DNA from 4 places in the Desulfosporosinus paludis genome. Region 3 is predicted to be linked to each of the others. Evidence: riboswitches for the same ligand, from Rfam matches in the RefSeq annotation. Region 3 holds a riboswitch; each other region holds the start of a gene.
The links. Region 3 has a riboswitch for cyclic di-AMP ahead of VZF35_RS13870 (citrate/2-methylcitrate synthase). Riboswitches for the same ligand answer to the same signal wherever they lie in the genome.

Region 1 (8,287 bases), 2.0 Mb from region 3:
AAATCTGAGTATAATTTGTCGTTATATTGAGGTGGTACGAAAATGTACATTGCTTTCCCAGTAGACGAAAAAGTCAAAGCTCGACTTGACGCAGTCTGTAAATCCTTTAACATATCTCTCGAAGAATGGTTTGAGTCTGCCCTAAAAGCGTCAGAATTCGATGTCTTAATAAATCTTCTTAATAATCCCAGAGACCAAATATCGTGGATGTGGGACGAGAAGATATGTCGGTTTGTTCGGCGATCTGATGTCGATTAAACAGTTGCTATGAGCCTTAAGAAAATAAACTAAATAAATAGTGTTTGACGGAACCTTTCGACCTTAATTAGATTAGTAATCTTGTAGATGTCCTATTAACGAGGATAGATAAGGACATCGTGGCCGTTAGGTTTTTCTCGTTCTTGGAATTTGCCATATTGCTAATACGATTGTAATAGTTTATCATTAGGGAAATTTATCAGAGAGTAGCAATTGGATAGATCCGAACGGAAATGGATGTGGTAACGATGGATTTGAGAATCATTCACGATTTGAACAAGGTTTATGCGTTTTTAAAGAATAAAACAAGGTATGATTATATTTATCAGCTTAACAATTTGTCGGTATCTCAATGGGGAAATGTTGTATGCTATGGTTTAGTTGATGGGGATGTTCTTAAGGAAATTGTTATGACGAATATTAATTATCATATTCCTGTTTTACTTTCGGCGAGTTTTAACAACGTGAACCAAAGTGCAGAGCTTGTTGAAAGAATCAAGATGTACCTCCCTGTTAAATTTTATACCCATATGGATAGGAGTACATTAGAGAAAGTGTTCCCAAGTGAAGAAATTTCGGATTTAGAAGAGTATGTGAATATGGGTTTAGAGGATCATCATGAATTATCTAAAAGCCAAACGGCTGAAGTTGTAAGACTTGGCTATCAAGACTTAAACGATATTAGGCTGCTGATATCAATTAGTTATCCTGAGGCATGGCTAGATGATGAATTGCTCAAGTTGAAGGAGAATTTTGGGATTTATGTTGATGGGAAATTGGTAAGTTTCGCAGGAATACATGCCTATTCAGAGTCTTATCACGTTGCTGCCATTGCTCATGTGACGACTCATCCGGAATATAGAAATAGGGGATACGCACAACAAGTAGTTGGGGCATTGGCCGGTAGTCTGCAGAAAAAAATCAAGTATATCGGTTTAAATGTAAAGACGGATAATATAGAGGCTCTAAAATGTTATAGAAAGTTAGGGTTTAAGGAATTTGGAAAATTTGTGGCCTGCCAGATAGATAATAATAGGTATTAAATTATAAACTGGTTTCCATGGGAGTCCAGTAGTATTGTGTAAGTTAATAAGACTTTGAGGAGGAGGCCATGGCAAAATCCAGTAAAGAATTGAAGTACTCAATTTTAGGGGCTCGTACCCTTAAAACCGGTGTGGCAGTTGCTATCGCAATGATGGTGTGCAGAGTCTGGCAGATTGAGCCAGCTGTATTTGCCGCCATTACTGCCGTAGTGAATATGCAGCCATCTATCAGCAAGTCTCTACGAAACGCTTGGGAACAGACCGCCGTACATATCCTAGGGGTAGGGGTTGCTGTAATTTTAGGGCTTACATTTGGCACCAGCCCTTTGGTCTTTGGGCTCGCGGTGATTCTAATAATTGTCATATGCAATCACTTGCATTGGTCAGGAGTCATCACTCTGGGAGTTACTTCAATTGTCTTTATCTTGGACGCTCCTAAAGATCAATTTTTAGAGCATGCGGTAGTCCGTTCTATAGCGGTATTTATCGGCCTCGGAGTGGCATTAGCACTTAACCGTGTTTTAAAGCCGCCTGCGTATAAAGTTAAACTTCGTGATGAACTCGGACGATTATTTAACGATAGTTCATCTTATTTTCTAACGAGTTTGGTCACCTTTATTTCGTCGGCGAACTTACAAGAGTTTCATTCAGAGCACCCAAATGTTCTAGTAAAAAAACTAGACGAAGTAACCCGGTTGTATGACCGGGCTCGCGAGGAGATCACAGAAGAAGACACCCCACTTCTTTGGGAACGCCTCTTGGAAATCTGTCGGGGTTTTATTGAACGGGGACAAACTATTGATGAGATGACTGTTCAAAGAGTCAAGAGACGACGTACCCTTGACTCTCAATTACCTCCCGACTGGGTGAGTCCGGAGTTCAGGGCTATCTTGGATGTACTGATGACCGGGGAAGAGAAATTATCTGCGCGAGTGAAGAAAGTCAACAGGGCTTTATATGAGAAACACGGCCCTGAACCCATCGAGGATGACATCCCATACTGGACTATTTTTGATCAAACGATGGATGCCTGGCAACGTAAAGTAAGTGGAGTCTTTTATTTGCGCGCAATGATGGAGGTTGCGGTGGTTGCTACAGAAATTCGCTGGGCAGGTCGACGTTTGAGGTCAATCTATAACATCAGTGCAAGTGAGGAACTACGAACATAAGAACTATTGTTTAGACTCCAGATTAACGTATTCCGAGCGAAGAAATGAGGAAATGGCTGATGAAAAAATACATAAAAGGGATGATTATAGTTGGGGTGGCCGCAGTTATCGTTATAGGGTCGGTCATTATCAGAGTGAACAAGGAAAATAAAGGGGTTGAAGGTTCGGCAGTGAACGTTTCTGCTCAAACAGATGTTGAGCGAAATAATTCCCCAAACCAACCATCACCTGACTTTTTGCCTGGGGCGAAGTTTACTTCAGAGGACTCAAAAGAGGACAACAATAGGTTTGTTTTTGACAGCAGAAGAGCTGACTTTGATGGTGATGGTAAAGTCGATGATGTCGTACTTATCGGTGAGAAGCAAGATGATAATCCCTATGTTCAAAACATCGGAGTTGCCATTAAGGATAGCCATACGGGTAAGTTTTCGATCGCTTCTATAGGAGAATTAAATTCCGGACTTGATCCGAAATTGTTTATCGGCAGTTTCAATAAGGCTAAGAGCAACGATATTCTGGTCTCTTTTGCTACAGGAGGGAGTGGCGGGGTATATCAGTTTAGTCTTTTGTCTTATCATGATGGTCAAGTAAAGGCTATAGTACCCCAAGAAACATTGAATCATGGGTTGGTGCTTGAGACTCAATGTCTGCCCGGGTTTAATTTGAAGATCACGGATAAGAATACCGGGTATACAGCTACAATTGATCTTCATAAGGGATCTGTCGATTATGAAAGACTTGGTATTTACAATGAAAAAGGTGAGTTATTGCAAGATCCTATGGTACTCGTAGATGGATTCAGCGTTCTGAAACCGGAAGTAAACGGGGATGGGATATGCGAACTGCGTGGAATTCAGAGGATTTCAGTCGGCGCACATGCCAATTCGGTAGCTAATGCTGAATCAGTTTGGAAAGTGTCTAACGGCCAACTTAAATTATTGAGCGAGAATATCGAGGCCCTGAATTAAGATTAAACGAGGAAAAATAGTTTATTTTAAAGATAAAAGAAAAGAGTAATGGCATACGCCATTACTCTTTGAAGTGTCGTTATTACAGAATTAATACCTGCGTGCTCCGAGATAGCGGGAAGAATAAAAACTATCACTAAGGCTAGATACTTCAACTCCACTACTGGGATTACTGGCTTGTACAAATCGACCTCCGCCGATATAGATACCCACATGAGATGCACCCTTGGAATAGGTTGTAAAAAATACTAGATCACCTGGACGCAGATCATTTTGATTGACTGGAGTTCCGGAAGCGAATTGCGCATAAGAGGTGCGTGGAAGAGATATACCTGAACTCGCATAAACATATTTAGTAAAACCAGAGCAGTCAAAGCCACTGCGAGATGTTCCGCCAAAAACATAGCGCGATCCTTGTAAACTTAAGGCGCGATCTACGATACTTGAAGAACCATCACCTCCACGAGAAATTGCAAAAGCAACATTAATGGGCTGACTGCCAGAGCCTTTAGCGACTACTTGATTGACAGGAGATTGTGTGACCTTCTCGTCTAATACTTGCTTCGTTACATCGATTCCATTTTTTTGGATATAGGAATATGTAACTAATTTTGAACCATTACTCCCCGTGGTAAGGATTTTCGTTTTGCCGTATCCTAAACTGTTATCAGTTTTTGTAACGACATCGAAGGGAATTGTTTCTGAGCCTGAATAAGTTCCCTTACTTACAACAGTAAGATAGGGCGTAGAATCAACAAGCTTTACGATCTGGCCAGGCTTTAACTTCGTGTCTTTAGTTGTCCCTGGATTTCCCGCTAATACTTCATCAGTCAACATATCGTTCTTGCGAGCGATAAGCCACCAGGAATCATTGGGTAATACGGTGTAATCCTTGGTTGTTATTTTGCCATCCATTAAAACTTTGTAAGCTTGATCAACAGTTACCATTTGATCGGGTTGGGCTTCAGCTTTTTCGATGCTAATTTTTTCATCAAAATTTACGGAAGCGACTTTATTTTCATCACTAGGCTTAACGTAATAATCTTGATATTCTTTTAGAACTTTATCGGCATCTTCTTTGTTTGGCAATACCGCTATAACAGCACCGTCTGCCTCTAACTTATAACCGTCAAGATAATACTTTAAGTTATCCTCTAATACCTTTTCGTTCAAAGCGGATTCAAGATAGACCGTTGGTTTAACTCTGACATTATCATAAGTGATGATGTCATGCGTTTTAGCAACAAGCCCAAATGACTGGCCTTGTTGTTTCAAAATCGATTCGACAAGGCTTTGACCTGTGTCAGCATTTCGGACCAAACCAATTTGTTGACCGTTGATCATGATTGCAGCAGCAGAGGTCGTTGTCGTAAGATAAAAGGTGAGCCCGCCAGATAAAAGAATTGTAACAGATAACGTGACGATTACTTTCGGCGATTTCCAGGATATCCCTTGTAAATGATTGCGGGAAATTTGAAACATAAGCTTCTTTTTCTGAGTCCAATTGAAATGTTTGATTCGGCTAAGTACCAAACCTTTGAATCGTAACAGAACCGGAAACAATTGCATGTTTTTCACCTTTCTCAGCAGCTTACGAGGTTAGTTGACGGATTCGGGCAAGAAGGTGTAAGCCCTTCGCGTATTATACGCGTTTCACCCCATAATAAATCCCCCGTTCCGGATAGAATCCAGATTAAGCTCTCTTTTTCCTTTCGTCGACATATCATTAAGAAGTATTCGACAGGATATGCAAATGTCCTTTAATTTTTTTTTTGTAATACTTGGCAATTTACTTGGAGTTAATTGTAATAGGGTAATAAAAAATATAGCTGATAAATATACTTAAATTCTATGATTAGATGATAGAATGTTCTCTGACGCTTGAGCGAAAAAATTATAAGGTGGCGAATTCGTTGATCATTTTGGGAATTTTAATTTTTTTTGCAAGAATCATTGATGTTTCTTTAGATACTCTTCGGGTTAAATCAATCATCAGGGGAAAAAAGTTAGTCGTTTCAATGATCGCCTTTGTAGAAATTATTGTGTATACCCTGGGGGCTTCTCAAGCCTTTAAGTATGTCAATCAGCCGACGGTTCTCCTCTTTTATGCCTGTGGATACGCAGCGGGCAACTATGTTGGTATGCTCATTGATGACAAGCTTTCCAGAGACAGCGTTTTAGCTTTAGTTGTCACTGAGCATGATGAGTGGAGCCTGGCGGATACGTTAAGGGAATGTGGGTTCGGAGTCACTACAGCGAAAGGATATGGCTTAAACGGTGCAGAAAAAGCCCAGTTGAAAATCGTGCTTAAGAAAAAAAGGTTTACAGAATTAACGAAGCTCATCCGCGAATCCGATCCATCTGCTTATGTCGTGACAATGGATGTCACAGATATTAAACGATAGAAAACAAATAAAGAAAACTTGGCTGGTGTCCGAAGACATTGTCTTCGCACTTGATAGCCTTGGCGCAGGCAGTGCCTAGTTATGCGCAGGCCATGGATGGCCGAGTGTCCCTGAAGCCAAGGATGGTGAGAAGGGACCTGTAGAAAGTATTTAACGAAGTTATACTCTGACTAGTATAAAAAAGTGCTGCCCGATCGAAAAAAGTTTTATTCGGTTTTTCATAAAATTTACAATACAAGAATAAAATGGTGATCTTCGGCGCACCTTAATGACTATTAGTTTTTAGGGGGGATAACTATGAACTTAGACAAGGTATTTTACCGGAATTTTATGAAAAATCTATTTGCAGACCCCTTTGAAGTTAAGTTTTGGGATGGAGAAGTTGTAAATTATGGAGGAAAGGAGGCAAAGTTCCGAATTGATTTTAACGAACCAATTGCTAAAACTGAAATGTTTGGTGATCTGTCATTAGCTCTTGGTGAAGGATATATGCAAAAGAAAATTGATATTGAAGGAAGCGTTCAGGAAGTCATTGAGTCTCTCTATAATAAACAGGATAGCTTTCTGCACCAGAAAAATGTGTATGTAAGGATGGCTAAAAATCTCTCCAATAATATCCATAGAAACAAAGAAAATATTCAATTCCACTATGATTTGGGAAATGACTTTTATCGTTTATGGCTTGATGAGACTATGACTTATTCCTGCGCCTATTTTAAATCTCCTCACGAAAGCTTGACTCAGGCTCAAAACAATAAGATTGATCATATCCTAAGCAAACTTAACTTGCTGCCAGGTCAAACATTGCTCGATATCGGCTGCGGCTGGGGGAGCTGATATTAACGGCGGCAAAAGCGTATCAGGTTAAGGCTTTGGGTATTACGCTCAGTAAAGAGCAATATAATCGGGTCCTTGAAAGAATTCAAAATGAAGAATTGCAGGAACTCGTCGATGTTCAAATTCTTGACTATCGAGAGTTAAAAGGAAGAACCTTTGACCGGGTGGTTAGTGTTGGAATGATCGAGCATGTTGGGAAGGAACACTTGGAAGAATATTTTTCTACCATAAAATCTCTTTTAAATGAAGGTGGAGCATCTCTTTTGCATTGTATCACTGGTTATCAAGAGGCAGGGACGAATAGCTGGATTAACAAATACATCTTTCCAGGGGGATATATTCCTGCAATCTATGAGCTAATTAAACTCATGGCTGAAAACTCGTTTTATCTTATCGACCTGGAAAGTCTTCGTGAACACTATACTCGAACTCTAGAACATTGGGCACTAAACTTCGAGAAGGCACTTCCGTTAATTCAAACGATGAAAGACGAAGCCTTTATACGTATGTGGCGTCTCTATCTCAACTCTTGTGCTGCTTCTTTCCATTGCGGTAACCTTGATCTTCACCAGTTCCTTTTTAGCAAAGGAGTAAACAACTCGTGGCCTATGACACGAGATTTTATGTATTCAGTTAAAAATTCATAGCAAGTATTTCCTTAAACTGAAGTTTTGATAGTTTCGTTAGATTCTGCCGACTAAACTAAAATCTTTACTAATCCCTTGTTTTCCTGGACGCCAATTTGCGGGAACACCCAGTCCAGTTGCTTGTTCATATTGAAGTCCTTGGATTATTCGGATTAATTCTGTTACATTGCGACCAACTTCAGGAGGATAAAGGCTGGAATATTTCACCTCACCACCGGGTGCAATGATATAAGTGGCCCTGAAAGCAAGCCCTAATTCCTCTCTCAAAACTCCATATTGACGAGAGATGCTATGTGATCGGTCGGAAAGTAACGGGTACTGAATTGTTCTTGCGGACGGAGAAATTTCAGCAAAAACCTTATGAGAAAAGATACTGTCGGTACTAATAGCAAGAACTTTAACTCCTAATTGCTCCAATAAATGGTGATGGGATGCCACGGCTCCCAATTCCGTTGGTCAAACAAACGTGAAATCACTAGCATAAAAGAACAATAAAACCCAATCATTGATATAATTGCTCAGTTTAACAGTCATCTTATTTCCTAAGTAAAAAGCATCAGCAGAAAAATCAGGGGCAACCATTGTAGGTTTAATCATAGTAGCTCCTCCCTTAAAATTGATTTCTGGATTAAACTACGCAAAGCTGCTTGATTATGACATTGGTTCCTTAAAGTTTTAAAAAGCATCCTCCTTTCACTATCAAGTGAAGGGGAGGATGCTTTTAGTTTCATTGTATCTTTATGCCGTATTTCTGCAGCCGATAAAGGAGGGTTGGGCGAGTAATACCCAGATATTTAGCAACTTTAGTTTGGTTATAATTGTGCTTTTCCAATGCCTTTATGATAAGGTGTTTCTCCAATTCTCCCAGAGAGAAGCCACCTTCAGATAGATTAATTTCAGGAGCTATTGTTTTCTCTAAACTATTCAGCAATTCCTTGGGAAAATGTATCGATTGAATTT
Region 2 (8,287 bases), 1.8 Mb from region 3:
CGGCTATCGGCAAAAAGGCTGGGGAGCGTGTAGAATTCGGAGGGTTACTGGGCGGAGCTCCAGTCATGGATGTTCACCCCTTTTCATCCAGGATGTTTGTCCGGCGTGGAGGTCGAATTCCTGCTCCAATTACAAGTTTATCAAATTAAATAGCCTTAAGATTACAAAATGGTTAATTTAAGGATTTTAAAGTAAAATAATTAGATTTTAAGGCCAAAAAAACCGTTATTAATGGTTATACTCAATTACTCTAGCGTATAGATAGCCAAAAGGATTTTTACAAACTCATAGTAATCGGGTACAATAAGCAATGTAATTTCATTATTAATTTTCCTTTAGGTTATGGAGCGTTATTCTAGTGCACGATTGGCAATCGAAGGCGGGCCTAATAATCCGCCGAGGGCATACCGATGAAGTTCCTGGTGGTGGCTTTCGACGCCCAGTCAAGGGTTGCTGCTGGGAGTTAAGGATGAGGGGGATCCGCAATGGCATGCGGGCGTGACCCTTTTCCGTGGAGGCCTAAGTGCGTGGCTGCAACAGCTACGGCTTAGGGTAGAACCTGCATTAGGAAGGAACTTAGTGCAGCGTAGCCTGCCTTGAGGTGGAAAAGTTGGGAAGGCTAAAAAAGGTCTGGATTGTGTTGGCCGATACTTTTCAGACTGCCGGAAATGCTTTTCTGCAAAAGAGGCTAGATTGTCTAGGAGTGTTAAGGAAACTTCTAGAACGTCAACTAATGGGGATTGAAGTGGGGACTAAGTGGTGATCAAGTTCTGGTGATGGTGACATTCCAGGCTGAGGAAAAGGAGAAATCGCCTGACGGGAAACCGAAGGAACTCAGTGGGAAAACCTACTTGACCTAAGCCTCAATATTGACTCTTTAGCTTCCTAAGGCCTAATGGAAAGCACGCCTCTCAAATTTGAGAGGCGTTTGTTTTTAAAAAAAATTTTCAAGGGAGATATTTCCATGGTTTTTTGCAGGATTTTTAAGACATGATGGCGAATAGACTCTATATATATAATATATAACTAGCTGAATCCTAACTTGTTAGGAACGGGGGATTCTTTTGGGGTGAATCACGAACTTTCGTGTAGGGCTTACACCTTGGCCCGAATCCGTCAACTAACCTCGTAAGCTAATGAAAGGTGGATTTCTTCTTGCTGATTGCCTCATCTACACGGATGTGGTTGGGAAGTGGAGTCTTGGCGGGTTTGATTTTAGCGAGCAGCCTTCCAGCTTTCGCTACAACCCAAATTGCTTCAGCCAGCCCAAGATCCGTGGCTTCGATTCTCGTAAAAACGAGATCCTATCCTAAAGCTGTCCGCACACAATTACAGTGGAAACCGAGTTCCTTATCTTCTCTGGAGGAGATAGATTCAACACCTGCAACATCACTTGCGAAATCTCAACCAACAGCCCAGGCAGTCGCCAATAGCCCTAGACCCATTCAAGTCGCAGCCACGTCCTCAAAACAAATCTCACGATCGGATAGTTCAGTATTAGTTGATCACGCTTTAAGCCTGCAGGGTGTTCCCTATCAGTTTGGAGGAACAAACCGAAGTGGTTTTGATTGTTCGGGGTTTACGCAATATGTTTATATGGGATCTAATACTTCTCTGCCAAGGACTGCCTCAGAACAATTCAACGTTGGATCATCTGTCAGCCGTGGTCAGCTGCAACCGGGTGACTTAGTGTTTTTTTCCACGTATGCTCAAGGGGCCTCCCACGTGGGTATTTATATTGGCGGCGGACGCTTTGTTCATGCTTCGAATACAGGTGTTCGTATTACGAGCCTGAGTGATAGTTATTACTCGGCTCGTTATCTAGGGGCTCGCCGAGTCAATTAGAGTTTAATATCTTATTGGCTTTGGTTACAACAAAACGGAAGCGTCTTTCTTTCACTTTCACAGTGAAAGAAAGACGCTTCCGTTTTGTTTGTTGTAGCCGCTTCGAATTTTGGAAAGTTTTCTTTCTCTTAACAACGTGGCAGCCAAGGAATGGGCCTGTACTGAATACATTCTCCGCTTGGCTTTGTAGAGAAAGGCCTTGAATTATGAATATACGAATCCGTCATTACACATTGCTGGGTACGTTTGTAATAACATTTCCGGCATAGTTCCACTCTGTAATTTAAAATCATGGGATAGACCTCTCCTCTTGCGCTGAAATTTGGGAAGGCGACGGGTGAAAATGTTCGAAGATAGCCAGAGCACTACTTTGGGGGAGTCCTGTTGACTGAAGTTCCTCCACGGAAGCCTGTCGGATATCGTCAAGCGAAGAATAATGCTGTAATAGATGCTGCTTACGTTTAGGACCAATTCCAGTGATACCGTCCAACGCAGACAGTGTCATATTTTTAGTACGTTGTTGACGGTGAAAGGTGATGGCGAAACGGTGAACTTCGTTTTGAATTCTGCCTAACAACAAGAACGTTGGATGATTTCTCGGCAGAGGAAGGGAATTACCCGTACTATCCATAAGCTCATTGGTCTGATGGTGGTCATTTTTAACCATTCCGGCTACGGGAATTGCTAGGCCAAGCTCGTTTAATTCTTTCAAGGCTGCATGTATTTGCCCTTTGCCGCCGTCAACTAGGATCAGGTTGGGCAGAGGGCCGTCTTCTGAAGCAAGGCGGGCATATCTGCGCCTAATAACTTGCCCCATGGAAGCAGTATCATCGGAAGTCTCCATCGGTTGAATTTTATACTTACGGTATCCGTTGCGCTGAGGCTTACCCTCAATGAACTGAACCATACCGGCCACAGAATGAGTACCGGCGGTATTCGAAATATCAAAAGCCTCGATTCGACGAGGAACAGGGATTTTCAAAAGATCTCCAAGTGTCGTAAGAGCTTGGAGATTCTCCGATTGTTGGCGTACTTCAAGAGTAATCTGCTCATGGAGTGTGGTTTGGGCATTGGACATAGCCATAAGGACTAAATCCCTCTTTTTGCCTTTCTGAGGAATTGAGATTGGGAAAAGACTAGTTAAAGCCTGGGCTTCTAAAGGTGGAACTAAGATCTCCTGTGGCCAAACTTTTCGTTCCAGATAGAATTGAGCTATAAAAGAAATAAAAGCTTCTTCTGGATCTTCAAAGTAAGGGAAAACAAAATTATCCCGGGCAAGTAATTTACCTTGCCGCAGATAAAAGACTTGTATACACAGTTGGTCAGTCGTTTTAGCATACCCTATAACATCTCGGTCGATAAAATCATTGAGGGTAATGTTTTGCTTCTCTCCAAGGCGTTTTAAGTCTTCGATCAAGTCCCGATATTCTTTGGCCCTTTCGAACTGTAAGGATTCCGATGCCTTTTGCATTTTTTCCGTCAATAGATTAAGGATCTGACTTTGGTCACCGTTTAGAAACGTAGAGGCATTCTTAGAGATTTCTTCATAGGCATTGGGAGAAATGTCACGAACGCAGGGTGCGAGACACTGCTCAAGATGATGATAAAGGCAAGAGCGAGTTGGAATTTGACGACATTTTCGAAAAGGAAAAAGGCGATTAAGCAGACGAGCTGCTTCTTTTGCGGCCGTTGCATTGGGGTAAGGACCATAATATTTTCCGGAGCCTTTTTTAATTTGACGCGTCACTATAATTCGTGGATGCCTTTCATGGGTAATCATTAAATAAGGGTAAGTTTTATCGTCCCTTAATAGTATATTGTACTTAGGGTTATGTTTTTTAATCAAATTGCATTCTAAAACGAGGGCTTCAACCTCAGAGTCTGTTAAGATATATTCAAAATCAGTGATATGACTAACTAAACGTGCAGTCTTACCATCATGCGACCCGGTAAAATAGGATTTCACTCTATGTTTTAATTGCTTGGCTTTACCGACATAGATAATCTGACCCTGGTGGTCTTTCATGAGATAAACACCTGGTTTTTCAGGCAGCAAGGTCAATTTCTGTCGAAGCAGATCCATTTTTCCCACCTCTGTTCCTATTTTAGAACTCGGGTTCGTAAGATGCAAGTATCTCGATACATATCTTCGTTCATCCAAACGTATATATGCTTTAAGTAAGCTCATTTATGAGTGATGGGAACAGAGGATTGGGGGGAGAGATTATGCCAGGTAGCTGGGGGAGACCACCGCGAAATGAATTATGGCAGGATTTACAAGCCTTAGCCCTTTGGATTCTAATTATTGGAGTAGTAGGTTATATACTTTTCCCTAATTTTTTTAAAGATATCTACACTCGTTTATCAGATCCTGCAGCTCAAACCAGTAGTTTAAATGATAACTATACATTAAATAACACGACTGATCAAACGTCGGATGCAAGCAATCCGCAAACCGTTATTGGTCAAGATTTTTCAAGTGTGACAAATTCTCTCTATAATGCCAAAAGCGAAGTTTCTTCGGGTTACTGGGTTATTTTTGTGGCCAATGGAGAATTCAAACAACTTCCTGTAAGTAGTGAAGCTTATGCCTTCTTAGTTCGGCTTATTGAAAATGACCAAAATGCTGCGGGAAAAAACACAGTAATCCTTGCCTCAAATGGTCAAATACGCAAAGTAGTTGTCAGTGAAGAAATTTATGCAATTATCACCAATTTAGCCGTTATCGGGGCCCGTTCCAGTTCTTGACAATGATTAGCGAAAAAGGAGTTTAGCCCCTGCAGCAAATAAGAATATTCCTGCAAACTGCCAAGGGTTCCATGGAAGTCGATTGGCGCCAAACCAACCGAAATGGTCGATGAGTACTGCCATACTGACTTGACCAATAATGATTGCTGTAGTGGCATTGCATACCCCTACTTTAGGGATACTTACAGCCACGAGCCCGACGATAAGAACACTTAATAATCCTCCAAGATAAAGATACCAAGGAACTGTCAGCCAATGATATTTTAATATTGGAATCCTGCATACCAGAAGAGCGATCAAAGCAATTAGAGTTCCAATGATGTGCACGATAAAAGTAGCAGACAATAACGAAGTCTTCTCACTTAATAGAGAATTCAGGGTGCCCTGGATAGCCATGATAATACCGGATATTCCAGCAACGACAAAAGGTAAAGAGAATAATTTTGACATTGTTACCTCCTCATAATTTCAGTTTTAAACTGTAAGATATCACCAGATTCGTAAAGAACTAATCAGTATTCATTAGAACGGTTGAGGGAAAAATGAAAATATCAAACTAAGATATCAAAATAAAGTGGAGGTGCGTCATGGATATCGATTACAACTTGATTCAACGCGCCCAAATGCTGCTGACCCTTGATCATCCTTTGACTCAAGTCCGGGATATACTTTTGCGAGAAGGATATCCACAAGAACAAGTGGTAGAGTTAATGGATGCTACAGAAGAGGTTTTAAATTACCTTGTTCCACCTCAATACGATGAACATAAAATTGGGATTGACATTTTACACCCGGGAGAGAAAGCAGAAGGCCGAAAACCTACCGTCGATATTTTGATAGATAAGCGATCAGGAAAATTAGAGTTAATCACTCCCCACCTGCCGGAAACTTGGCGTGTTGCTAATGAGGTTCGAAAAGCTATTAAACGGCAACGCTATTCTATGAACTATTTCCATTAGATTCCATGGAGGATTGCTTGGGAAACCTTGCAGTCCTTTTCTGCTCTTAGCTTTTCTCCAATTTCGAGAATTATGTTATAATATATCGATAAATCAAGTTCAGGAAAGAAGGGTCTGGAGTGGATTTTACGCCAATATATCATGGATTGGATCATGTTTATCATAAATTAGTATCTGATCAACGACTTGACAAACAAGATGGTTTAAAACTTTTGCAGACAACGAATCTCTTAGGGTTAGCTTATCTTGCCAATGAGCAGAGACGCGTAAAGACTAGTAATCAGGTATTCTTCAATAATAATGCTCATATTAACTATAGTAATGTTTGTAAAGTTCGTTGCGGACTTTGCGCTTTCGCAAAAGACAGCGGGGAAAAAGGATCCTATACCATGACTATTGAGGAAATAGTGGATAAAGCTGGACATTATGCTGATCAGGGAGTTACTGAAATTCATATAGTAGGAGGAATACACCCTGATTTACCATTTTCCTATTATTTGGAGATGGTCAGACAAGTCAAAAAGAGAGCTCCTCAAGTTAGGATTAAAGCTTTCACAGCTGCAGAATATGATTATTTCTCACAAATAGAAAATCGCTCAGTTGTTGACATTTTAAAGTCATTTAAAGAAGCAGGTTTAAGCTTTATTCCTGGGGGTGGAGCTGAAAATTTTAGTTCAAGAGTGAGGGAGATCATCTGCCCTGGAAAGTTAAGCGGTCAGAGGTGGCTTGAGATACATCGTCAAGCGCATTTACTTAATATCCCTACAAATGCTAATATGCTCTATGGACTCATTGAAACGGACGAAGAACTGATTGATCATTTACTGGCATTACGAGACCTGCAAGATGAAACTAATGGTTTCTATGCTCTCATACCTACCGCTTTTCATCCTAAAAACACGAAATTTGAAGATATATCGCCAGCAAGCGCGGTACGTACTCTAAAAATTATTGCTGTGGCGCGTTTAATGTTGGATAATTTTAACTATATAAAAGCTTATTGGGTTTCTTCAAGCCCGCAAGTAGCTCAAATGGCGCTTTCGTTTGGGGCAAATGATCTGGACGGAGTCGTACGTGAAGAGAAGATTTATCATACTGCAGGTTCAAATAGTCCTCAAATGCAAAGTGAACAACAACTGATTCGTCTGATCCATGAATCAGGTCTGGAAGCAGTTGAGAGAGATTCTAATTATAATGTGCTCCATAGGTATCCTGCCAACGTATAAAAATTCAAGAGGTGTGTCCTATGCATATTGCCGTGCTGTCCGATACCCATTTAAGAGAGGGAAGATCCTTATCCAAGTTCTTATGGGAACAGTTGCTTGAGGCTGATCTCATCCTTCATGCAGGCGACTTAACTCATGTTAGTTTAATTGAGGAATTGGCACTTATGGCTCCTGTGAAAGCCGTATGCGGAAATTGCGACAGTTGGGATGTAAACCTCCCTAATCAAGAGTGGATTAAGTGTGAATCTTTTAAAATAGGTTTAATTCACGGACATCAGGGCCAAGGAAAAACCACGTTGGAACGCGCGTTTCATGCCTTCGAAAAGGAACCTGTCGATGTGATTGTCTTTGGACATAGCCATACTCCAACCTTGGAATGGTATAATGGAATACTTATGTTTAATCCAGGTTCACCAACCGATAAACGACGTGAACCTCACTATTCATTCGGCTGGTTAGATGTGCAAGCGGGTCAGATCAATGCAAGGCATTGTTATTTCTGAAAGCGGTGGAAGATGAAATATCGCAAAAATAAAGTCAAACGTGAACACGGTATTATACGTAATGCATTAGACTGGCTTGAACAATTAAGTTGCTTAGCAGAGGTCACCGATATTATACCAGGTGTTATAGACGTTAATCATTCTCCAGAACGTGGAATTGTTTATAAATATAAAACCAAAACGGGATGTAAGTTATTACTCAAAAGCAATGGTTCCATCCAAGAGGTTTTCGTAGTTACCAAAAACCCTTCTGTCGTACAAGCATGGGTGAGCAAAGAATTTCCTTACGAAAGTTCTGAAGCTAACCTCAAAACAGAACCTCCCAAACGGATGGAGATCTCTAAAAAGAAACTTTCCAAAACTTCAGTTAGAACTGAGAAACGATTCGGACATGTTCATTCACATGAGTCACAGAAAGGAGTTTCTAAGAAACGTTCAAAGATGATGACTTTAAAACCTTTTCTGGAAAATGTTGAACCAGAGGCAACAAAAATTGCCGATGTTCTAGATCGTACAACCTTTAAAAAGTTAAGCCTATTAAAACAATCTCTTAAGAGCTACAATAAAAAACCAAAGTCCAATTATTAGAGCACAATAGAACAGCTTAGGAAGCTTATCCTAAGCTGTTTTAGCAATCAGTTTTAAGATGGTTAAAATTGTAAGAATTTTAATATAAGGAGGCTTTTCATGGAAGTCACTGCTATTCTAAAATCAGGGTTGCTGAATGATCTTAAAGCTAGGCAATGGCAACCTGGGGAGCGGCTCCTGGTTGAGGTCATTCAAAAAAACAGTGAAAGTGAAGGAACGATACAGGTTAAAGGGGTTGTCTTATCGGCAGCTCTAGAGACTTCGACTCATGTGGGAGATAAATTCTGGGTGCAAGTTGGTGAGTTAAAAGCAGGCTACTTATTGTTGATACGAGAACCTCAATCGGAAAAAGTCCAGGATATTCCCGCGAATCCTGGGCAATTTCAGAAACTTACGGAAAGAGGGCTGCCATCAACTC
Region 3 (8,287 bases):
TCGCCATTCTCTCAAATAAATTATAGATGATACTGTGGTATAACCATAACATTATACAACACAAATCGACATTTTGATAGATTTCTCTAATCATCAATCTAAAAATTTAAATTGTTATTTTTTAATGGTAAAATTAAATTAGGAGGTGAATAGTGATGAGTGAAGAGAATAAGATGTATCAATGTCAAATGCAAAGTTGTGGTTATATCTATAATCCTGAAAAGGGCTGTAAGAAAAGTAAAATACCAAAAGGTGTTCCGTTTGAGGAACTGCCTGATACATGGAGATGCCCATTGTGCGGAGCTAGTAAGAAAGCGTTTAAACCTGTTTAACCTTTAAATTTGAAAGTAAAAATGAAAAGAATGAGCTCTTATTCCTTGAAGAGGACTAAGAACTCATTCTTTGATGTTAGGCGAAGATTATTAAATGCTGTCAAATGTTCCGCTTTTTATAGGGGACCTTTAAAGCGAACCAAAAATCTGGTTCCGGAGGCTGAAGAGGTAACCTCAATTTTGGCATTATGTCGCTCTGCAATAGCGAAACATGTCGAAAGACCGAGGCCGGTGCCTCCTTCTTTGGTGGTTTGAAAGGGAGTACCGATTCGTTCTAGGATTTCATGGCTAATCCCAGTCCCCTGATCCTGCACAGCGAGGACAATACTATCGGCGTCCTGATAGGTTCTTATGGTTAATATCCCTTTGGGAGACATTGCTTCAAGGCCGTTTCTTGTGAGATTGAGGACGAGCTGTCGCATTTCTCGTTCATTCACGGATAATTCAGGGACATCTTCTGTATCAAGCAGCACTTGTTTATCCTGGTTTGTCGCATCAGCCATGACTAGAGGATATAAAGAATCCACTAGGTTATTGAGTTTTACTTGTGTAAATAATTGTTTGCTTGTTTTAGCCACCGATAAGAACTCCGTGAGGATGCTGTTCGCCCGATCCAGTTCGCTAATCATTAGATCATAGTACTCTGTGTTTTCTGGTATCGAGTTTTTGCTTTTTAAGATTTGTAAAAAACCACGTACTGTTGTCATTGGATTCCGCACTTCATGAGCGATACTTGCTGCCAACTCTCCAACAAGATTTAGTCTGTCTAAGTGCGCTATTTCCTCTTCAGCAAGCTTTCGTTTTGTAATATCCAGTAGCTGCATAAGAAACAACGGCGTTCCATCGAGATCATCAAAAGGATGTTGGTATACTTCATAAATCGTATCCTTAATAACGCACTGCCATTGATTGGAAATATTAGAGGCTAAGTTGAACTGACAGTGGCTGCAGGGCTCTTCTTTACTAAAGAGTATTTCATAGCATTTTCGGTTGTCCGGTTCGCCATGGGACTCCTTAAATGTGTGGTTGGCAAAAACAACCTTTCCCTCATGGGTACGGAGATAAACTAAACCGGGGAGCCCATTTAAAATAGCGTAAAGCCGTTTTTGTTCATCTTCCAGAGATTTCTCGAATTTCTTTTGTTCAGAAATATCTCTAAAATAAATCGAAAGGCCTTCTGGAGAAGGGTAAACATTGACCCTCACCCAGCCATCGGTTAGGGACGAGAATGCTTCGAAATAGATGTGTTTTTGGGCGAGCTTTGCTTCTGAAAATTTCAAAAAATAAAGGTCATCTGTTTCAGGAAATATATCCCAATAAAATTTGCCGAGGGTTTCCTGCTTTAAAACCTCTAAGAAAAGCTGAGCGGATGAAGTGTTAACATAGACAAACTTCCATTCATTGTCCAAGACATAAAAATAATCGGAAATATTATGAAAGACGTTATGGATCTTGATATCCGGTCTTTCAAGATCTTCTTCTTCTTTCATGGCGCTGCTTTCTATTATTCTATAAGCAATGGCGTAGAACACATTCTCTTGAATCAAGGGTATTAGCATCCATGAGAACCGTTGATAGGATCCATCGGGAAGTCGGTAACGATTTTCAAATCCATGAATACGGTGACCGTTAATCACAGTGTTGACCGCTTGAATGGTAAGTTCGAGATCATCCGAATGAACATAGCGCCGGATAATTTCGTGAGCAGTTTGACCTATGAAACTATCCTGGGTATCTCCTAAAAGAGTCGGTAAAACAGAATTGATGTATTGAATCCTTCCATCCAAAGAATTAATGCTAAAAACATAATTAAAATTGCTAAAAACACTCTTTAGCTTATTAAGTTCTTCCTGTGAAGTTACTCTAATACTTCCATCAAATGCAATCTCGTTTTTGGCACCCATCGTTGTATCAACTGCCCCTGCTTTATATTCATCTGAGTTATTTCTACAAATTAACCCTAAATACCTCTTTCATGTCTCTTCATTATGTTAACCATAAGCCTCGAAGATTAAAGGGGTTAACCAACGTTAAAATTAGAAGGGTTTTCGAGTAGAATACTCAGAAATTGCTCAACCATTTCGGGATCAAACTGTTTTCCAGAACAGTCTTTGACTTCTTGAGCCGCACTTTCTATGCTCATGGCCTCTTTATAGTGTCGCGTGTGGGTCATTACATCGTAAGAATCAACAATAGAAAGAAGACGTGACAATTTTGGAATTTCTTTGCCTTTAAGACATTGGGGATAACCACTGCCATCATATCGTTCATGGTGGGACAGGATTTCCTTTGCTACATGAGCTAATTCTGGGGTTGACACTGCAATACGATAGCCAATTTCAGAATGGGTTTTCATAATTTCCCATTCATCTGAGGTTAGTTTATCGGATTTAAGTAAGATGGCCTCGGGTATACCGATTTTTCCGATATCATGAAGCAAGCCAAGCAGAACGACTTCATCAAGCTCTTCCTGGGTCAGCCCCATTCTCCTACCGATTTGTACACAAATGTGGGCGATTCTCCGGGTGTGTTCTTCGGTTTCAATATGCTTTTCATGCAGGGATTGCTCAAGAGAGCTCAAAATTGAACTTTTAGCGCTTCGACTTTCCAGTAGCTTATTGCGGTACATTCTTTCTTCGGCCAGTTTTATAACCGCTTTCATGTCCTTATTCAGGTTATCTTTGTTAGCCCGACCCCAAGAAATACTAATTGGGGTCGGGAAACCCGTTATATTACAACACTCTTTTTTAATATCCCAAATTAAGTTATCAACATAGTCTGCTTGGTTATCTTTAATTAGAATAATAAATTCGTCCCCGCCCCAGCGTGCAGGAACATCCTCCGACGAGCAGCATTTCCTGAGGATCTCTCCGATCATGCGCAAGAGCCGATCCCCTTCCGGATGCCCAAAGGTGTCATTGATCAGTTTTAGTCCGTTTACATCTCCCATGATAATCCAACTTTGACATAACAGACATTTATCCGCTTTTTCCAACAAGGCTTCAACAAAAGTCCTGTTTTTGAGCGTTGTAACCACATCCGTCTGGCTCAAATACAGATTTTCTATTTCATAGTTTTTTCGTTTGGTAATATCCGAGATAGTGCCGATTAAACGTCTGGGGTTCTTCGAATCTTCATATTCAACGACCTTTCCGCGAATTTGCAGCCACAACCATTCCCCGGACTTTTTCTGTGCCCTGAATTCGACGATTAAGTTCTCAGTACTGCCGTTCAAGCATTCATTGAAAGCAGTAAGATAGTGGTCTCTATCCTCAGGATGAATTATTTTAAGGACTTGATTATTAGCTAGATAGATTTCACTATTCTCGTATCCAAAATATCTGAGCCAGTCAGGGTTGATATAGGATTTATTCTTTAAGAGATCAGTATCAAAATAGCCATCGTTGGTTGCTTTTATGACCAATTTGAAGCGTTCTTCATTGATTTTAAGTTCTTCATAATAGACGGCAATTTCTCTAAGCATATTATTGGCGCTTGTAGCAAGATTTGAAATTTCGTCCTTCCCCGGTAAGTAAATTGTCTCAGACATATTCTTTTTATTTTTAACAGAGTTCATAAATCCATTGAGCTTTTCAATTCGGCGGAATACTAGAAGTTCTAAGACAAACAAGCTTAGGCCAGTAATAACGAGGAAAATTGTAATAAACGCCGCACTCGAATACTTGATGATAACCAATCCATCGTGATACATGGGTCTTCCGGTATTAAGTATCATAAAAATCTTAGAATTATTGTACACATTAAGAACTTGAGCAAAGCTCTCAACAGATTCAGTTGTCTTCTTGATGTAAAAGATAGAGTCCTTAAAGGGAACCTTTAGATTATCCTGTTTTAACAATTCGTAAATCTCAGGATCTTGTAGAGTATCAAACTTGATATCTACCATCAAGACCTCTTTTAGGTAATCTAACAACTTTTGATCAAGGAACTTGCCAAAGACTATAACCCCATCATTAGGAGATTTTCTGTCAGATGTCGTAACAGGCGATATGGAGATAAACAAGGGTTTTCCAGAAATCATCAATAGCCCTGTAATAGGAGTAGTGCTAGATAGCAAATGTTGATAGTTTTCTCCCGTTTGCAAACTCTGAAACAATTCTTCTTTAAAGGAACTTTCTGCTGCTTCATCAATTCCATAGGTTTTTGCAAAAACGGTATCCCCTTTAAGATCAAAAAAACCCATATAATTAAGGTTTAAAGAAGTGAAGGTTGAATCTTGAAGGTTTACATCGACATAATTGTTGTAAGTACCGTCAAGATAACGGAATGTATCATCCCAATAAGCCCAGTCCTTCACTGAGTTTTCTAGGGAAGATTCTTCGTGATGTATAATTGACATGGCACGGTTAAAATCTTGAGTAATGATTGTATTTTCTGATTTTTCTGCATAGACCATAAACAGAGTTCTAAGTAAGATCATGGAAACTAGTACTACAAAGAGTATTCCGGAAACTGCCACTAGGGAAATTTTTTGCCTGACCTTCAAAAGGATCACTCCTAAAGCTGCTGTAATAGATTCCGTCGAGGTTCGGAAAAATTAAATTCTTATAGCGAATAATATCGAAAATGCTCGAATAACCTCAAGTTATATATACCTTCTACATTTTCGCATTAAATACCTTTTTTAAACAATTATATTTACTTACAAATACCTAATTTCTTTAGAATTTCACCCCAAGGTTAATATGTTAAATTCAAGCTAATAATCTTAAGCAAACATTAAGGCTTAATTCAGGTAGAGTTCAGATGAATTTCAATTCACTTCAATACATTACTTAAAGTGAATAAATTACTTAATTGATTAAGCATAAAATATATGGTATAATTAGTGATATTTTCTTATGTGACAAACTTTGAAGCTAATTAAATTTAACTTAATATCCACTATCGCTTAATTCTGTCTAGAAGCGGGGGAACCATTTTCTGGGGTGAATCTTTCACAGATAATATGTGAAAGTAGGGTTACTTTCGACCCGAATCCGTCAGCTAACTTCGTAAGCGTTGAAAGGAAGGACAACAAGCATTGCTGCTGTAGCTTTGCTTTACTATTCCTTGGCTTTTTGCGTTAGCTGAACCCAGACGTTGTCTGGGCTTATTTTATTTAGGGGAGGAATAGTCTTATGCAAAATTACAATTTAGAACAGTTTGACGAGAAAGTCCTTGACGATTTAAGTAAGGTTGCTAAAAAAAGCAGCTTTATGAATCCCGAATTATATAGTAAATATCAGGTGAAACGAGGACTCAGGGATTTAGACGGGAGAGGTGTACTGGTTGGCTTAACTGAAATCGGTGAAGTTCATTCTTACATTCTCGATGAAGGTGAAATCATTCAAGTACCGGGTCGTTTAATTTACCGCGGTTATGATATTGCGGATTTGGTCAAAGGATTTATAAGGGAAGACCGCTTTGGGTTTGAAGAGTGTGCTTATCTATTACTCTTTGGACATCTCCCGAAACAAAGAGTTCTGGAAGAATTCGAACAACTTCTGGCCAGTTATCAAAGACTTCCTGAAGATTTTGCACGCGATGTCATCCTTAAAGCGCCGAGTAAAGATATTATGAATACTCTGGCGAGAAGTGTTTTAGCCTTATACTCCTTTGATGATAATCCGGATGATACTTCCATCAACAATGTTTTAAAACAATGTTTGCGTTTGATTGCCTGTTTCCCTTCTTTGGCAGTCTATGGATATCAAGCATTATCCCATTATCATGGAAATCAAAGTCTCTATATTCACAGCCCTCGCCCGGAATTAAGTACAGCTGAGAATATCCTTTCAATGTTGAGACCGGATAGCAAGTACTCAAAACTTGAAGCGACACTACTTGATCTAGCCCTAGTACTTCATGCTGAACACGGTGGAGGCAACAATTCAACTTTCGTAACCCACGTAGTGACCTCGACTGGCACAGATACCTATTCAGCAATGTCTGCGGCCATAGGCGCACTTAAGGGGCCACGGCATGGTGGAGCGAATATTAAGGTTGTCCAGATGTTCGAAGATATTAAAAGCCAATTGAAGGACTGGGAAGATGATGAAGAAATAGAACGCTACCTAAACAGGATCCTTACGAAAGATGCCTTCGATCATTCGGGCTTAATATATGGGATTGGCCATGCTGTTTATTCTATCTCAGATCCAAGGGCGGTAATTCTTAAAGAATACGTTGCTCAACTCGCGCAGGAAAAAGGGCTTGAAGATGAATTTAAACTCTACGCAGCCGTCGAGAGACTTGCTCCCCAAGTGATTTCGAAATCGAATAAAATGTATAAAGGTGTCAGTGCTAATATCGATTTCTTTTCCGGTTTCGTATACAGAATGCTTAATATTCCCGTCGAAATGTTTACGCCTATGTTTGCCATTGCCCGAATCGCAGGTTGGAGTGCTCATCGTATTGAGGAAATCGTCAATGCGGGGAAAATCATCAGACCAGCCTATAAGAGCGTTGCGCCAAGGCAAAACTATATTAAGATGATTGAGAGAGTGTAATTCCTGTTAATCGATGGCTAAAAAGCAAAATAGTTCTTAAAATATCTCTTTACATTGACGCAGCGTAAAGGTGTATAGTGACTTTGTCAGGAGGTGAGCAACATGGAATACACAGTGCAAAAGCTAGCTCAAATCGCAGGTGTAAGCACTAGAACTTTAAGATACTATGATGAGATAGGGATTCTTAAGCCGGCAAGAATTAACCCATCAGGGTATCGTATTTATGGACAGTTTGAAATTGATCAGCTGCAACAAATTCTATTTTATCGTGAGTTGGGTTTGAGCCTTGATAAAATTAAAGAGATCGTGACGTCGCCTTCCTTTGATGGAGCTGAAGCACTGAGGGAACACCGTGTGAAGCTTCTTGAAAAACGAGTGCAATTGGATTTGCTGATTTCTAATGTTGATAAATCAATTGCCTTGAAAGAGGGGAAGATCACTATGATGGATAAGGAAAAATTTGAGGGCTTTAAGCAAACGTTAATCGATGATAATGAAGCGAAATACGGTCAGGAAATACGTGAGAAGTATGGGGAAGAGGCAGTTAAGAAATCCAATCAAAAGGTGAAAGGCATGTCTCAAGAAGATTATGATAAGGTAACAAGGCTGGGAACTGAGTTGAAAGAAACCCTTCATGCGGCCTTTCAAACAGGAGATCCTGCTGGGGTATTAGCTCAAAAAGCGGCCGATTTACATCGTCAGTGGTTGTGCTTCTATTGGGATAGCTATACTAAAGAAGCGCATGTTGGAGTCACTCAGATGTATGTCGATGACGAACGATTCACAGCTTATTATGATGAGAAACAGCCTGGAACGGCCGCCTTTCTAAGAGATGCTGTCCTCATATATACAGGAGCTAAATAATAATCTAGAATTGTAAAAAGGGGGCGTTGCAAAACGAACTAAAATAGTTCGTAAGCAACGCCCCTTTTTTTCCTACTAGAAACAAAACTGCAGGTCCCAAAGAACCCGCAGTTGTCGTATAATTTGAGTTATGCTAACAACCAAATTACACTCTAAAAATTATACTGAATTAAGTGGACACTATCAATTAGTTCTACCATTTAATTTTGATGTGTTAATACCGGAGGATGACTCAGTTCGACTGCTAAGCCACATTTTGGAGGGATTGAATTACGAAGCGTTGTATCAGGCCTACTCTTCCACTGGAAGAAAACCTGTAGTCGAACCCAAAATCCTGTTCAAAGTAGTAGCCTATGCCTATATGAACAACATTTACTCAAGCCGCAAGATTGAAGTTGCTTGTAAAAGAGACATTAACTTCATGTGGTTGTTGGAAGGATGCAAGGCACCAGACCACAGCACCCTTGCTCGATTTCGGAAGAACTATTTAAAGGAATCCATAGAAGACCTCTTTTTCCAAATGGTGACGTATTTACACAAGCTTGGGGAAGTAGAGTTTAAGAACCTTTTTGTCGATGG
Region 4 (8,287 bases), 2.4 Mb from region 3:
ACAGGCGCACATTTCGCCGGAGGAAAGTAAATCAACGATTTTGAGACGAGTCTGATCGGCTAGGGCCTTAAATAGGGAAACATAGTCTGCGTAACTATAGTTCAAAAGATTCACTCCATATCATTTGTTAATGAACCAACTCTAAATAGATAAATATCTATATTCATAGTATACCATACATAGATGATTGTCTATGTTTATCTCCTATTTTTTTAAAGAGGATATCAACCTATTCCAAATACCTAGTTTCTTTTTGCGCGCCTCATATTCTCAGTAACTCTATATTTAACGATCCTGCTTATTAGTTCATAGGGCAATGGTTTATCTAAAGGGAATTGTATAGTCCCTTTCCCTCCTTTATATTCGGACAATTCATTCTTAAATGCAGCAATTCCGCTAGAAGTCGGATAGAATCCAATGTGATTTTTAAACGCTGCGAAATACACGAGATTACCATGCAACACAAATGCCGGCATTTGATAGCTTATCTTTTCGCTTGCTTCTGGTGCCGCTTCTTTTATCACGTCTCTTAACATTTGAAGTTTTTCCTGGATGTCAGGAGAAAATTTTAGAATATATTCATCTATTGAATTAAAAGAGGCCTTATTGTCATCCATTATAATTCTCCTTGTATAAGTTTCTTAATTACTGTAAAACTCATTTCAAGTAAAGTTAATCGTTTGTCACAGGACTTACCTTTAATATTCCCCCTAAACTGCAATTCAATTTAGAAGATCTTAGTTCAATGCTTTTATTTACTACCAATAATTACCGATTAAAACAAACACCCTATAGGGTAGAGCTATCAAAACATCTACTCGATAGGGTATTTTTAAAGCAAGAATCTAAATTTGTAATTGTTTCAGTCCAATATATGGCTAACATAACCTTTTTGGATCAATTGCTGTATGATAGGTATTGCATCGGTGATTGGTATAGCAAATCCAATGCCTTCTATGCCTGCTTGTGAATATTTAGCAGAGTTAATACCGATCACTTGTCCATGATAATTAAGCAAAGGTCCACCGCTGTTACCGGGATTTATAGCTGCATCTGTTTGAATTAAGTTAAAACTTGACTCGCCCTGCAAAATCCGGTTAGTTGCGGAAACAATTCCGGTGGTTACAGAGCCTGCAAGCTCTTCTCCACAAGGGTTTCCAATAACAATCACTGGTTCACCAACTTGCAATTTAGAAGAATCACCAAGTTCAACAGCGGTTAAGTTTTTAGTATTACTTATCTTAATAACAGCTAAGTCAGTACTTGAATCAGAACCCACCAAGTCCGCATAGACGCGATTTCCATTGGCTAAACAAACTAACAGTTTTTGAGCGCCCTTGATGACGTGATTATTAGTTACTATATAACCTTTATCGGCATCGATGATAAACCCTGAACCGTTGCCCATTTGTATCAAATTATTTCCTTTGCTCTGATCGTTGTCTCCAAGATCTGAGTCTTGATTAACGACAGATTGAAAATTACAAATTGTTACAACGGCAGGTCCGGCATTCTTTGCTATATCTACAACTGGATAGCTGGATGGATCATAGACGACATTGATAGAATTAGGTGATTGTTGTTCCGCTATCGTTGAAAGAGTTGGTTTTGTTTGAACTTTGTTAGTGTATACTGAGATAACAACTCCTGCTGATAGAAGGCCGCCTATAAGTGCACCTGCGAACCCTGTGGCAAGTACAGATATCACCTTGATATGGCGCCGACGCCCAACAAATGCCTTGGAACTTCCCCGAGAAATTCTGACTTTGTATTTGTTATTCGTCTGATAACTCATCGTTTCACCTTCATTCTTCGTTACGCTTTTGCAGCAGCAAAATAATGATGTTGCGAATGTGGATGATGATGGCATATTTGCGTAACAGAATCATGAAATCAGGTTGAAAGCCTTAAAAAATAAACTTTTACTATTATGTTTTACTTAGGAAATATCCTATCATCATTCCTACTTTTATAATTATTCGACATTATTTGTGCATTTCCTCTCAAGGTTAAAAGTAAAAAACAAATACAACAAATTAGCCAAACTATACTCTAAATACGTTTGGAAATTAGAAAAGATCTGCTTCTCAGGCACTGAAGTCGATCTATTCACCTTCCGCTTTTAGTGACAAAATTAGTTGCTTAAAGGCAATAAAAATAAGGAGGTGTAAAAAACACCTCCTCATATAAAACGTTCTTGCCGCAATTATACCGATCTTCTAATATCTAATAAGCTTCCACAGGATCGATGGTGGTTTTATTGGCTGCGCGCTGTTAAGCTTTACTGTCTGAGTTTGGGATCCTGTGTTGATGGTTAGAGTTGCAACATTTTCATTCGCATTAATGGGTAACTCTGTTTTGAGGTTTGTAATTGAAAGTTCTACCTTCATGCCAGGATATCCAAAGACTTGGATGGGCTGACTTGTTTTCAAATCGCTTGTAGAATTCCAAGCGCTCGTTATTTGACCAAATCCTGCTGCAGGTGGTGTTATGGGATATAACTTAAACTGAGACCGGACTTGATCTAAGATTTGAACGTTAGCCTCAAGAGAGCTTTGTAAGGATTGGACAGTTTTTTGGCCTAACACCGCTGCTAAGATAAAATGCTTTTCTTTACCGACCACCACGGGGGTCGCCGAAACAAAACAACCGCCGGCTGGGGTAGTTGATCCGGTTTTGATGCCCACGACCCCATGTTTCCCAAGCATTGAGTTAACGTTATAGACAGTACCAGATACAGGGAGCGTTGCTTGTGGCATAGCAACAATTTCTTGGAAAACAGGATCATTCATTGCGGCCTGAGCTATTTTTATTTGATCAACTGCACTACTTACAGTTGTGGTACTCACACCACTAGGATCGTCATAGTGAGTATCCTTCATATTTAAAGATTTAGCTGTTTCATTCATTTTTGTTACAAAAGCAGCCTCTGTTCCAGACACCCAACGCGCTAATGTCGTCGCAATATTATCTCCCGACGGTAACATTAATCCTTCTAAAAGTTGTCTCTCAGTCAGGCTTTCACCTTGAGCAACTGGTAAAACAGAATAACCATTTTTGACCCCATTCTGATAATCGGCTACATCTTGCGCATTGATTGTTAAACTGGGGCCATCCTCCCCTGGTTTCAAGGGATGTTCTTTAAGTACTAAATAAGCTGTCATCATTTTTGTCAAGCTGGCGATGGGGACAGAACCTTGCTGATCGGTTGAGGCAACGACACCCAAGTTTTCCGTACCTACGGCTGATTCACCTTGATCAGGAAAGCTAACGGCCAATTGACCAGGCAATGTGATATCCTGAGATATCGGTTTTACCCCTGCCGCAGGATAGGGACGACTGACCTGTACAATACCGGCTACAATAATCAAAATTACTATGAACAAAATAAGGGGACCCTTTGATTTGGGAGACTTAGTCTTTGAAGTCTTCAACTTCGGAGAAACAGTCATGAGAAACCTCCTAGTTCTTTTTTGAAAAAATAATAGAAACTAATTCTATTCTACAAGAAGTTCAATCTTACAACAATATTTATTTGCTGCCATATTTTTTCAAAAGCCAGGAGGCACGCTTGAAGGCCACAATTGTTGCTCAAAAATGTCAAGGGCAATCTTGAGCAGGGTGGTTTACTGTTCTGAATAAATAACATTAATATACATATGATAAGGCGAGTTGCTTTTCTACAGAAGCAACTCGCCTTATTGTGGGGTTGTTGTATAATTAATTCTTCTTTAATGGTGCATAGATATCACGGCTAAGCATTGATTTATTCACATTCCCTTGAGAGTCCTTAACAATCTTCCACGTTTTAACAATGTACCCTTTCGAGCCTGCTCGACCTCTAATAGTTTTTAAAATTTGCGGTTTTATTTGAACTATTTTGCCTGTTTTCTTACCATAAATCTGAAGGGTTAATAAGCCAGATTGTACTTTAGAACGAATGTAAATAGGGCTGCTGGTATTATTCTTAAACTTAAAATCTATTTTTGGATAATACACCGTAGCATCTTGTCCTAATGGGACGTAAATTATAGGCACCTGATGAGGAACACGCTCGATAATCTGTAAGTCTGCCAATAGTACAGCATTATATAATGTCGATGAAACCTGGCAGATTCCTCCCCCAAGAGCAGGAATATATCGATTGTTATTCAAGATATAGGCATCTTTATATCCGTTTTTTAGAGTTCGTTCCCCTACAATATTATTAAAAGAAAATACCTTACCAGGATATATTACTTTGTTATTGAGAGCTCTCGCCGCCAAGGTTAAATTTATGGAACGGTTTTTTTCCTTAACATTAAATTTTGTGCTGAATTCACCGATAATATCGTTCGCAGTAATTGAGGTCTTTGTAGCTTTGGGTCCTTGTTTTGGAGATGAATTAACCGTTATGTTTGTTAGTGAAATTTGTTTAACCAATTTTTGATCGGCTGTTTGCTTGATACCGTACTGAATAGATGGAATGGAAGCAGAACTTAATTTTGAGACAAATGTTGTTTCAAAGGAGGCTGAAACTGCAATAATCAGGCTTATTGCAAGAAAAAACTTGCGATGACGATATTTTTCCAACCTTTTATTCACTCCCTCTGTATCTTTCTCTGAAACATCAATGATCAAAGGGATCGGTATCAGTAATTAAAATTTTTCTCTTTTCAGTTCATATTTTTTACAATAGCGTCTTAGATTATTGCGCAAAAAGAACGTAAAATTAGTATGTTATGTTACATTTTGGCTGTGTAATGTTTTATGAGCTTGCCTAAGCCGATTTACTTCAAATTCAGTTTTTTTCCATATATTACATAGAATATTTTGCAGGATATTCGCACATATTGTCGAATTTCAGCTTTATGAATATGTATAAAAAATAAAGCTGAATCTAGGTTACACTAGAGCGGGGGAATTTTCCTATGGGGTGAATCACGTGAAAACGTGTAGGGCTTATACCTTCCTGCCCAAATCCGTCAACTAACCTCGTAAGCTAAGAAAGGTGAAAACAAAATGAACTTGTCCCCAAGCCTGTCACGCCTATCTGGAGTTATTCTTTCCGGAATGCTTTTGGCAGGTAATGTACTTGTGCCATCAACATCTCAAACGTTACCCGTAAACACTTTATCAATGCCAGCAGCTTTAACTGACTATTCTAAGTCGACTATCGATCCTCAATTCTTACATCCCCAGCTCCAACTGGCTATAAACGACCCTGAGGTTATAGAAGCCACAAAAGAAGCAAATCAATCTCAAACAAACAATGAACAGAGTGTAAAAAACTCTCCCAACAGTAGTTCACAAGCAGTACATACAGCTCAAACTGCTTCAGCTAAAACCCAACCCAAAGAACAAGTGTCCCGCGGAAACGATGATTCTTCTGATATCATTGATCATGCAGTTAGTTTAGTGGGAACACCTTACGTTTTTGGGGGGACATCTCGAAAAGGTTTTGATTGCTCGGGATTTACCCAGTATATCTACGCTGGATCTGGCGTATCTCTTCCTCGCACTTCCTATGCTCAATATGCTTCGGGGGTTTCTATCAGCAAGAATGAGCTACAGCCCGGTGATTTAGTATTCTTTTCGACCTATTCTAAAGGAGCGTCTCATGTAGGTATTTATATTGGTGGAGGGCGTTTTGTTCACGCCGATAACCCCCGTGTTGGGGTGACGATCACTAACCTCAGTAATAGCTTTTATACCGAACATTATCTTGGTGCTCGTAGGTACGCCTAAATAACTCAGCCCCATCTAAGGAAATTTATCTGGAATGGAAATCACCCAGCACGTTGAATGTCGTGGCAACAACGTACTGGGTGATTGTTTCAGACCCTCCTGCTCCAAATAGAATGCCTATAATGCCGTCCAGCATACTTATGATAACTGCTTCGATCAAAAACTGAAGCATAATGGTTTTCTGTTTGACACCACGCTTGGAGTTTCTGAATTGCTGCCTTGAGTGTGGCCGAGTTTCTATAACTCTCAAGGGTTTGTAAATTGCTCAGTGAGCTGGCCTCGTTTGATTGGGCTTTAAGCACTGCACTTTGGGCATTCAAGACATTAACTTGTGAAGGCGGTGCGTAGAGTTGATTTAATTTTAATTGGGCTTGATTTGGTCACTTCCCGCTGAGCCTGAGTTGAATCTAATTTTGCCAAAACTTGTCTGGATTTAACTTGATCCCCAACTTTAACATCATCTCAGTAATTTCCCCCCACTGTTCGAAGACAGATTATATTGATTAATAGGTTCGATTGTTCCTGTTGCGCTGACGGACTTTTCAACGGTACCCATTCTTACAGTTCCTGTGATATAACTAGGGGTAGATGCTTTGGCATTTCGGGTATTATAGACTATATTTCCACCCACAAGTACAACCGCTATTATCAGTACGCCCGAAATAATGCATAATCAGTAAGATCTATAATTATTCGCCTTAAAGATTTTTTAATAGTTTTTAAACAATTTTTAGATGATTTCCACATAGTTTATTTGCTTCTCTTTTGTATAATTAAATTCAGCACATAAAATGGTTCTTCTTTATTAATTACAAAGGAGTTGTTCTATGACAAAGAGAGTGGGTATCTTATTTGTTTTGGCGACCTTTTTCGTACTTGGATTAGTTCAGACAGCCCAAGCATCCCAGGTGTATAACGTATTAAAAATCGGTTCAACGGGTTCCAATGTCGTACAATTGCAAACCGAGCTGAATTACCTTGGGTATAATGTTGGTACAACGGATGGTATTTTCGGAGTTAAAACCGAAGCAGGAGTTGTGGCTTTTCAATCAGCGAACTCTTTAAAAGCGGACGGCATCGTCGGAACAAACACAACCAACGTTTTAAGTGATGCTTATGCAGAGAAACTACATGCTGTAAAAGCGAACGCCATTATTGACACTGCTAAAAAATACATTGGTATCTCTTACCAATGGGGTGGCGAATCGCCAATCACCGGATTTGATTGCTCAGGTTTTGTTCAGTATGTTTTTGCCCAAAATGGGATTACTCTTCCCAGAGTGTCAAGCCAGCAATACACTGTCGGAACTTCTGTAAACTTCAAGGACCTGCAGCCTGGTGACTTACTCTTCTTCTCCATAGATCAAAATGGAACAGTAGATCATGTTGGTATTTACATTGGAAATGATCAGTTCATCAATGCTTCTAGTTCTAAGGGAGTAACAATTTACCCTATTGGTCCCTATTGGGAATCGGTATACTTAGGAAGTAAAAATGTATTTTAGTTCATGGCCACCTACGGGTGGCCTTTTTAGTTAAAAAGCAAAATCTTGCTGATTTAGTATAAAGTAAAGAGCAACTGTGATTTTATCCCCAGTTGCTCTTTAAAGTAAATACCCTATATTACACGAGTACATACTCATGGTAGATGTTTAAAAAATAGACTTCAAGAACTCAAATATGAGTAAGGATCAGATTTAATACGACAGAATAAAAAATTCAGTTATTAGAAACACTTAATCATAAAATGAAAAAATGGTAGTAGACATTGACGCTCAATATGCGTCTATCTTAAAAATCCGAACTCGGCATATACATTATCTAGGAAGATATGAAGGAGTGAGTTGTATGAATTACGAAAAAATATGGAATGAGTTATTGAAAAAAATAAAATTTGAGTGTGAAAAGGTTAATGGAATCAATGGATCTTCGAAAGAAGATCATATCAGATTTAACGCTTTATACTCGATTATTAAAATGATGGAAGATTTAGAAGGTAAAATTTAATAATCAGAGCGGTATTGGTTTAATTAATCCGGTTCACTAGGCAAAATCTTGAGTTTGTAGATACTGCTTTGAGTATAAATTTCTATATGATCCGGGGTTTTTATAATATCTGTAATCCTACTAAGGCTTGTGACATTGCAAACTCCATCTTCATAGTATAAAAGTTTCCCCTTAACTCCAACTTCAATGTCACGTAGCCACACCTTTCTCCCCCATCTGTGCAGAGATGCAGGCACGTCAGGTAAAATAATGTCGTATACTCCTTCAATTACCGCTACATCTTCGTTCATTTTAGCTTCCCCCAGTGAGGTTTAGTGTTTTGCTGAGTTCGCAAATTAGCTAGGTCGATGGAGAATTTATACCCTAAACATTTCTTCTCATGTCAATATTTAATAATTTCTAACAGATCCTCAAGTTTATAATTCATAAATTTGTAGGAATCGTAAACACCTTGATTTTAAAACTCGACTGCTAATTTTTCGATAATAAAGTCCAGAAACAAACTTGAGGCTAAGTCTCCAAGTTCTTCGTCTCTTTCTTTAAGGAAATAACT

Region 1: linked by a shared signal. The riboswitch ahead of VZF35_RS04090 (NlpC/P60 family protein) and the one ahead of VZF35_RS13870 (citrate/2-methylcitrate synthase) in region 3 are both predicted to bind cyclic di-AMP.
Region 2: linked by a shared signal. The riboswitch ahead of VZF35_RS22650 (C40 family peptidase) and the one ahead of VZF35_RS13870 (citrate/2-methylcitrate synthase) in region 3 are both predicted to bind cyclic di-AMP.
Region 4: linked by a shared signal. The riboswitch ahead of VZF35_RS25740 (C40 family peptidase) and the one ahead of VZF35_RS13870 (citrate/2-methylcitrate synthase) in region 3 are both predicted to bind cyclic di-AMP.

What each region holds. Positions count from the first base shown of each region.
Region 1 covers NZ_CP144211.1:774,302-782,588, reverse strand. The annotation lists gene VZF35_RS04110 (hypothetical protein) at 43-258, shown strand; gene VZF35_RS04105 (GNAT family N-acetyltransferase) at 507-1,301, shown strand; gene VZF35_RS04100 (FUSC family protein) at 1,370-2,470, shown strand; gene VZF35_RS04095 (hypothetical protein) at 2,530-3,438, shown strand; gene VZF35_RS04090 (NlpC/P60 family protein) at 3,529-4,920, opposite strand; cyclic di-AMP (ydaO/yuaA leader) riboswitch at 5,012-5,148, opposite strand; gene VZF35_RS04085 (DUF2179 domain-containing protein) at 5,352-5,843, shown strand; partial or broken gene VZF35_RS04080 (class I SAM-dependent methyltransferase) at 6,141-7,327, shown strand; gene VZF35_RS04075 (peroxiredoxin) at 7,364-7,924, opposite strand; gene VZF35_RS04070 (sigma-54-dependent transcriptional regulator) at 8,055-8,287, opposite strand, start outside.
Region 2 covers NZ_CP144211.1:4,556,101-4,564,387, forward strand. The annotation lists gene VZF35_RS22645 (PFL family protein) at 1-149, shown strand, start outside; cyclic di-AMP (ydaO/yuaA leader) riboswitch at 1,019-1,151, shown strand; gene VZF35_RS22650 (C40 family peptidase) at 1,159-1,845, shown strand; gene uvrC (excinuclease ABC subunit UvrC) at 2,135-3,976, opposite strand; gene VZF35_RS22660 (hypothetical protein) at 4,072-4,593, shown strand; gene VZF35_RS22665 (DMT family transporter) at 4,600-5,043, opposite strand; gene VZF35_RS22670 (hypothetical protein) at 5,181-5,552, shown strand; gene mqnE (aminofutalosine synthase MqnE) at 5,672-6,778, shown strand; gene VZF35_RS22680 (metallophosphoesterase family protein) at 6,799-7,281, shown strand; gene VZF35_RS22685 (DUF2103 domain-containing protein) at 7,294-7,869, shown strand; gene VZF35_RS22690 (hypothetical protein) at 7,969-8,287, shown strand, end outside.
Region 3 covers NZ_CP144211.1:2,764,764-2,773,050, reverse strand. The annotation lists gene VZF35_RS13885 (rubredoxin) at 156-332, shown strand; gene VZF35_RS13880 (ATP-binding protein) at 449-2,236, opposite strand; gene VZF35_RS13875 (HD domain-containing phosphohydrolase) at 2,353-4,839, opposite strand; cyclic di-AMP (ydaO/yuaA leader) riboswitch at 5,232-5,370, shown strand; gene VZF35_RS13870 (citrate/2-methylcitrate synthase) at 5,474-6,844, shown strand; gene VZF35_RS13865 (MerR family transcriptional regulator) at 6,947-7,708, shown strand; gene VZF35_RS13860 (IS1182 family transposase) at 7,839-8,287, shown strand, end outside.
Region 4 covers NZ_CP144211.1:5,200,962-5,209,248, reverse strand. The annotation lists gene VZF35_RS25765 (ArsR/SmtB family transcription factor) at 1-105, opposite strand, end outside; gene VZF35_RS25760 (iron chaperone) at 243-617, opposite strand; partial or broken gene VZF35_RS25755 (S1C family serine protease) at 875-1,705, opposite strand; gene VZF35_RS25750 (D-alanyl-D-alanine carboxypeptidase family protein) at 2,220-3,452, opposite strand; gene VZF35_RS25745 (VanW family protein) at 3,721-4,620, opposite strand; cyclic di-AMP (ydaO/yuaA leader) riboswitch at 4,862-4,998, shown strand; gene VZF35_RS25740 (C40 family peptidase) at 5,002-5,727, shown strand; gene VZF35_RS25735 (hypothetical protein) at 5,753-5,977, opposite strand; gene VZF35_RS25730 (hypothetical protein) at 6,185-6,358, opposite strand; gene VZF35_RS25725 (C40 family peptidase) at 6,555-7,232, shown strand; gene VZF35_RS25720 (hypothetical protein) at 7,576-7,734, shown strand; gene VZF35_RS25715 (hypothetical protein) at 7,758-8,024, opposite strand; partial or broken gene VZF35_RS25710 (DUF2164 domain-containing protein) at 8,117-8,287, opposite strand, start outside.